DNA from 3 places in the uncultured Friedmanniella sp. genome. Region 1 is predicted to be linked to each of the others. Evidence: predicted binding sites of a transcription regulator. Region 1 holds the regulator's gene; each other region holds the start of a gene.
What was found. Region 1 encodes LexA, which represses DNA repair genes until DNA is damaged. Its sites were predicted from a motif close to TCGAACANNTGTTCGA; they were not measured.
Positions count from the first base shown of each region.

Region 2: ACFE7W_RS12660 (DUF222 domain-containing protein) is a predicted target of LexA. The motif match lies at 1,019-1,034, and genes of this name have one in related genera.
Region 3: ruvC (crossover junction endodeoxyribonuclease RuvC) is a predicted target of LexA. The motif match lies at 1,403-1,418, and genes of this name have one in related genera.

Region 1 is NZ_CAXTHT010000013.1:22,991-25,251, reverse strand. Features, by position in the region: gene ACFE7W_RS19065 (ATP-dependent DNA helicase) at 1-744, shown strand, start outside; gene lexA (transcriptional repressor LexA) at 769-1,623, opposite strand; gene ACFE7W_RS19055 (hypothetical protein) at 2,220-2,261, shown strand, end outside.
Region 2 is NZ_CAXTHT010000004.1:310,146-312,406, reverse strand. Features, by position in the region: gene ACFE7W_RS12670 (MerR family transcriptional regulator) at 1-46, opposite strand, end outside; gene ACFE7W_RS12665 (hypothetical protein) at 61-876, opposite strand; gene ACFE7W_RS12660 (DUF222 domain-containing protein) at 1,069-2,261, shown strand, end outside.
Region 3 is NZ_CAXTHT010000004.1:280,933-283,193, forward strand. Features, by position in the region: gene ruvB (Holliday junction branch migration DNA helicase RuvB) at 1-193, opposite strand, end outside; gene ruvA (Holliday junction branch migration protein RuvA) at 207-812, opposite strand; gene ruvC (crossover junction endodeoxyribonuclease RuvC) at 809-1,381, opposite strand; gene ACFE7W_RS12530 (YebC/PmpR family DNA-binding transcriptional regulator) at 1,513-2,261, opposite strand, start outside.

The sequences.
Region 1 (2,261 bases):
GACGACACGTTCCCGGCTCGGGCCGCAGCCCCTACGGACGAGGACCGCGACCCGGGGCCGGCCGAGATGCAGCCTTGGCGCGGCCTGGACGTCGGCTCGCCGTTCGACTACCGCCGCCAGGGGATCCTCTACGTGGCGCGGAACCTGCCCCAACCCGGACGGGACGGGCTGCCTCCGGAGACGCTGGCCGAGATCGCCGAGCTCACCTGGGCGGCCGGTGGCCGGACCCTCGGCCTCTTCTCGTCGCGGCGGGCGGCCGAGGCGGCCGCCGTGCACGTCCGCAAGCAGCTGCCGAAGCTGACGGTCCTCTGCCAGGGTGACGCCCAGCTCTCCGAGCTCACCCGCCGGTTCATTGCCGAGGAGGAGGCGAGCCTGTTCGGCACGCTGTCGCTCTGGCAGGGCGTCGACGTCCCGGGTGTGACCTGCTCGCTGGTCATCATCGACCGGATCCCGTTCCCGCGGCCGGACGAGCCGCTGACCCAAGCGCGCCAGCGAGCGGTGGCCGAGGCCGGCGGCAACGGCTTCATGGCCGTCGCCGCCACGCACGCCGCGCTGCTGCTCGCGCAGGGCTCAGGCCGGCTCATCCGACGGACGAGCGACCGCGGCGTCGTCGCGGTGCTGGACCCGCGGCTCACCACCGCGCGGTACGGAAACTACCTGCAGGCGTCCATGCCCCCCATGTGGCAGACCGGGGACCGGGAGACCGTGATCCAGGCACTGCGCCGGCTCTCCGGTCAGGTCTGAGCCGCCGGGCGGCCCAGACCTCACTCAGATCTTGCGCAGGACCGCCACGACCTTGCCCAGGATCGAGGCGTGGTTGCCGTCGATCGGGTCGTACGCCGCGTTGTGCGGCAGCAGCCAGACCTGGCCCTCGGTGCGCTTGAACGTCTTGACGGTGGCCTCGTTGTCCAGCAGGGCCGCCACGATGTCGCCGTTGTCCGCCGTCGGCTGCTGCCGCACCACGACCCAGTCCCGGTCGCAGATGGCGGCCTCGATCATCGAGTCGCCCCGCACCTCGAGCAGGAACATGGTGCCCTCGCCGACCAGCTGACGAGGCAGGGCGAAGACGTCCTCGATCCGCTCCTCAGCCAGGATCGGGCCGCCGGCGGCGATCCGCCCGAGAACCGGCACGTGGACCGGGGCCGGGTAGGCGTTGCCCACGTCGGTCTGGTCGAAGTGGGTCCCGCCCGGGCCGAAGCCCGAGCCGACGTCGCGTTCCGCGCTCGACCCGGCATCGTCGGGCAGCAGCACCTCGAGTGCTCGGGGCCGGTGCGGGTCGCGTCGCAGGAACCCCTTCTGCTCGAGCACCTTCAGCTGGTGCGCGACGCTGGAGGAGCTGGCCAGTCCGACGGACTCGGCCATCTCGCGGATGCTCGGCGGGTAGCCGCGGGCGTCGACCGCGTGCTTGATCACCTCGAGGATCCGGCGCTGCCGCGGCGTCAGGCCGTATCCGTCAGCCGGTCCGTCGGGGAGCGGCCGGACGCTGGCCGCCCCGGCGAGCTGGGCCTCGATCTCGGCCGCGCTGGGGCGGCCGCGTCGGCGTCCGGTCGGCTTGGCCGCACTCGGTTCCCCAGGCGCTGGGGCGGGGGGGTCGGTGGGTGTGGAGTCGTCACGATCTGCCATGCGCCTGACATTAGAGAGAGCCGCTGACAAATTCAAACACCTGTTCGAGGTGTGTCGCTGACGACGTCCTGCTCATCCCGGGCCTGGCGCCGAGCTCGCGAAAACTGTCAGTGGCTCTTGATTCGATCAACGACATGGTGACACGAGTCCTTCTCCAGCGGTCCGACCGGCTCCCCGGCTCGGTCCGCGGATCGAACACGCGTTCTCTTGCCCTTGGCAAGCGAGCGCCGATGCGGTACAAATCAAACGTACGTTCTATCGAACGCCCGTTCGACCTCTCCACTAGGAGCTCGTCCATGAACGCCACCACTCTCGAGGCTCCGGCCAGCGGCCGGCAGCACGGCCCGACGGCCCCTGCCACGCCCAGAACCTCCGTGCCCACGACCGTCGCGTCCAGAACCGTCGTGTCCAGAACCGTCGCGCCCGCAACCGTCGAGCCACGCACGGTGACCGGCCGCACCATGCCTGGTCGTACCGCTCCCGTGCGTCCGGCTCGGCGGTCGGGGCGGGGGACGGGACCGGCTGCCCGGCCGCCGCTGCCGCTCAGCGCACCGGTGGTGACGGTCGGGCGCCGTGCTGGGGCGTGGTCCTGCGCGGTGCCCGCACCGACGCGGTCCAGCGCTACGACGTCGTGGCGG
Region 2 (2,261 bases), on a different contig from region 1:
GGACCGACACCTGGCCGAGTCGTGCGAAGTCTCCGATGGACAACATGAGCATGTTCTGCGCTATGACACCGTGTCAGGGTCAAGCCCCAAGGCGGCTGGGACCGGCTCGACCGACCAGTTGGAGACGACGTGTCGCACGCCGGCCCCCTGGATCAGCCGGTCCCCGAGGGTCTCGGGGTCGAAGCGGGCACCGCCACGCCAGGCCGCCAGCCGCGGCACGCGTCCAGCAGCCCGGGTGAGCCTGGCCAAGGGCTCGACGACCTCGGAATCCCGGTTGGCCGTCGTGACCTCCGCCGCCGAGCGGTGCGTCGACGTGTGGAAGCAGAGCTCGTGCTGCCCGGCGATCGACCGCAGGTCCTCATCGCTCACCCGCGGCCCGGATTCCAGCATCGTGTGCTCGACGGGAAAGTAGAAGGCCCGCACCCCGAGCCCGGCGCAGAGGTCGGCCGCCCAGAGCGCGGTCTCGCGCTCGCCGTCGTACCACGCCACCATCACCCGCAGTCCGTCGTCGGCAGCGTCCGGGTCGTACGGCTCCCCGAGGTCCAGGACGCGCCGGACGCGCTCGGCGGAGGCGCGGCGGTACTCGGCCGGAACGGCATGGAAGTTCAGCGTCAGCAGGCGGGCCGTCGTCGGGCCCCCGTTCCCGGCGGCGCCGCCTGTCGCGCCGGTCTCGAGCAGTCGTCGGCCGAGCGCGGCCTGCCGCAGGTACCCAGCGGTGCTGAAGGCGGGCTGATCATCCGGCGTCGGCAGCGTCCCCGCGGTGTGCAGCAACATCGGGACGCCGATGTGGCGCTGCTCGTCGGTGAGGACGACCTGAGACAGCCCCGCCGTCGTGCCACCGATCTCGTCGGGGTCCTCGGGGTCGGCATCGTTCACCCGGCCAGTCCACCACGACGGGTCGGTGCCCCGCGCGGGAACGTTCCCGCGGGAACGTTGGCGCCGGACCCATCGAGTCTGGCCACAGCCGCTGACGAGGCTCGACAGAACTGTCGGCACCCTCCCGTAGCGTTCTGAGTATCAGAACACGTGTTCGAAGGGGGAGTCGTGGCGGTGCATGAGGGACACGGAGTGGTGGCAGGTCGCTACGCCGGGATGGCCTTGGCGGTCCAGAGCGAGCCGACAGCGCAGCAGGTCGCCTCCTCGCGGGAGCGGGCCGCTGCGGAGGCTCTGGCGGGCCGGATCTGCGCGGCGGCGGCGACGGCGGCACGATCGGAGTGCCAGCTGTTGGACCTGGTCGGTGAGTTCGACGCGACCGGTGCCGTGCGGTGGTGGTCCGGGGTGAAGTCCCTGGCCCACTGGCTGAGCTGGACCTGCTCGATGTCACCAGGAGCGGCGCGGGAGCGGGTGCGGGTGGCGCGAGCCCTTCGTCGGATGCCCACGGTGCGGGAGGCGTTCGCGGCCGGGCGGCTCTCCTACTCGAAGGTGCGGGAAGCGACCCGGGTGGTCGACGTGGTCGAGGAGTCCCGGCTGTGCGAGCTGGCGCTGACGGCGACGGCGTCCCAGCTGGCTCGGACGATCGCCGGGTTCCGGGCCGCGGACGGGTCCCGGATGGCCCAGCAGGTCAGACGCTCGGTGTCGTGGCGCTACCGAGAGGACGGCACGCTGACGGTGTCGGTCCGGCTGCCCGCGGAGGAGGGTGCCGTCCTGGTGGCCGCCATCACCGCCGCGAAGGGCCAGCTCGGCGCCCCGCCGGCCACACCGGACCCCTCGAAGCCGGAGGTGCCGGCCGACCCGGTCTACTCCTCCGCCGACGCGCTGCTGGACGTGGCGCGCGGGTTCCTCGCCGGCACTCCGGAAGACCGGTCCGGGGAGGACCGGACGCTCGTCGTGGTCCACGTCGACGCTGATCAGCTGGAGCCGAGCGTTCCCGCGGGAACGCCGGCGACGGGCGCGCCTGGCCCGCTCTGCGAGGTGACGGGTGTCGGTCCCGTCGAGCCCGAGACGGCTCGGCGGCTGGCCTGCGACGGCCAGGTGCTCGGCGCGATCGTGCAGGGTGGCGAGGTGCTGGCGCTGGGCCGGGCGCGGCGGCTCGTGTCCCGGGGACAGCGGCGGGCCCTGATGGTGCGTGACCGGATGTGCCAGTTCCCTGGCTGCTCTCAGGTCCGGCACCTGCAGGCCCACCACCGGGTGGCGTGGGCCGCCGGTGGAGCGACGGACCTGGACAACCTCGTCCTGCTCTGCCGGTTCCACCACACCTGCGTGCACGAGGGCGCCATGACCATCCGCCCTTCCTCGGCGGCGGCCGGTGCGGTGGCTCGATG
Region 3 (2,261 bases), on a different contig from region 1:
GCAGCACGTGGTCGGCCACCGTCCCGCGGTGCCGGGCGGCCTCGAGTACCAGGCCCAGCTGGTCGCTCACCCGCGGCTGCCCCTCGAACTCGGCCAGCGTGGACGGCCGGAGCGCCGACTCCGCAGCCCGTTCGTCCGGGTCGGAGTCCGGCCGGACCAACGAGCCGACGTCGGCCGCGTCGACGTCTCTCATGGTCGGGCCTCGCTCATCGGCGGGCCAGGGTCTGCAGGGCCGCCCGCATCAGCACGGCGACACTGGTCGACGGGTCGTCGCGCATCAGCGGCTCCACCTCGGTGCAAGCTGCGTCGGCGTCCTTGGCCGGCCAGCCGAGACCGATGAGACCCTGGGTGACCTGGTCCCGCCAGGCCGGACCGGTGCCGACCGGCGCGTGCGGCTCGGAGCTGAGTCCGACGGTGTTGATCTTGTCCTTGAGCTCGATCACCATCCGCTGGGCGCCCTTGCGGCCGACCCCGGGCACCCGCATCAGCGCGACGAGGTTCTCCGAGGCGATCGCGGTGCGCAGCTCGTCGGGGGGCAGCACGGCCAGCGCAGCCTGGGCCAGCTTCGGCCCGACGCCGGTCGCGGTCAGCAGCAGCTCGAAGAACTCACGCTCGTCGGCCGTGGCGAAGCCGTACAGGGTGAGCGAGTCCTCCCGAACCACGAGTGAGGTGGCCAGCGTCGCGCGGTGTCCGACCCGTAGGCCGGCCACGGTGTTCGGGCTGCAGAGGGCCAGCACTCCGAGGCCGCCGACCTCGACCACCGCCGACGTCGGTCCGACCTGCATCACCGTGCCGCTGAGCGAGGCGATCATGGCGCTGTTCCCTTCAGACGGGCTCGGCTGAACGCCCGGCGCTGTCGGGCCGCGGACGCGCCCGCCGCGGCCACGGCGGCGTCCATCCGGGCGGTGGTTCCGCCCCGCCAGACGTGGCAGATGGCCAGGGCGAGGGCGTCGGCGGCGTCGGCGGGCCGGGGCGGCTCGACCAGACGCAGGATGCGGGTGACCATGGCGCCGACCTGGTCCTTGCCGGCGCGGCCGGAGCCGGTGATCGAGGCCTTCACCTCGCTCGGGGTGTGCAGGGTGACCGGGATCCCGCGTCGGGCGGCCACCAGCATCGCGATCCCCGCCGCCTGGGCCGTCCCCATCACCGTCTGCACGTTGTGCTGGGCGAAGACCCGCTCCACCGCCACGGCGTCCGGCCGGTGCTCGACCACCCACTCCTCGATCGCCGCCTCGAGCCGGACCAGCCGGAGCGCGGTGTCGAGGTCCGGAGGTGTTCGGACGACGTCGACGTCCACCAGCCGGGGCGGCTGGCCGGGGCGACCGTCCACGACGCCGAGCCCGCAGCGGGTCAGGCCGGGATCGATCCCGAGCACGCGCATCGGTGCCCCTTCCTTGGGCTATCGAACAAGCGTTCGCAGCCTAAGGCGCGATGATGCGCGGGCTCGGCATGACACGCGTTCCGCCGCCGAGTAGTAGCAGCTCCAGGCGGGAGGGAGTGAGGGCCGGACGCTCAGCCGATGCTGGCGAGGACCTCGTCCGAGGCGTCGAAGTTGGCGTAGACGTTCTGCACGTCGTCGGAGTCCTCGAGCGCGTCGATGATCTTCATGACCTTCTCGACGGTGAGCGCGTCCACCTCGGTCGTGAACTCCGGCACGAACGAGACCTCGGCGGAGTCGTAGTCCAGACCGGCCTCCTGGACGGCGGTGCGGACGCGGACGGTGTCGGCCGGGTCGGAGATCACCTCGAAAGCCTCCCCGAGGTCGTTGACCTCTTCCGGGTCGGCGTCGAGGGTGGCCTCGAGGACGTCGTCCTCACCGAGCTCGCGGTTGCCCTGCTGCTTCGGCACGACCACGACGCCCTTGCGGCTGAACACCCGGGCGGTCGAGCCGACGTCGGCCATCGTGCCGCCGTTGCGGGTGACGGCGATCCGCACCTCCGACGCCGAGCGGTTCCGGTTGTCGGTCAGGCACTCGATCAGCATGGCGATGCCGGCCGGTCCGTACGCCTCGTACATCAGCGTCTCGTAGTTGGCCCCGCCCGACTCCGCGCCGGAGCCGCGCTTCACCGCACGATCGATGTTGTCCTTCGGGACCGAGGTCTTCTTGGCCTTCTGGATGGCGTCGTAGAGGGTCGGGTTGCCGTCGACGTCACCGCCGCCGAGCCGCGCCGCGACCTCGATGTTCTTGATCAGCTTGGCGAACGACTTGGCCCGGCGCGCGTCGACGACGGCCTTCTGGTGCTTGGTGGTTGCCCACTTGG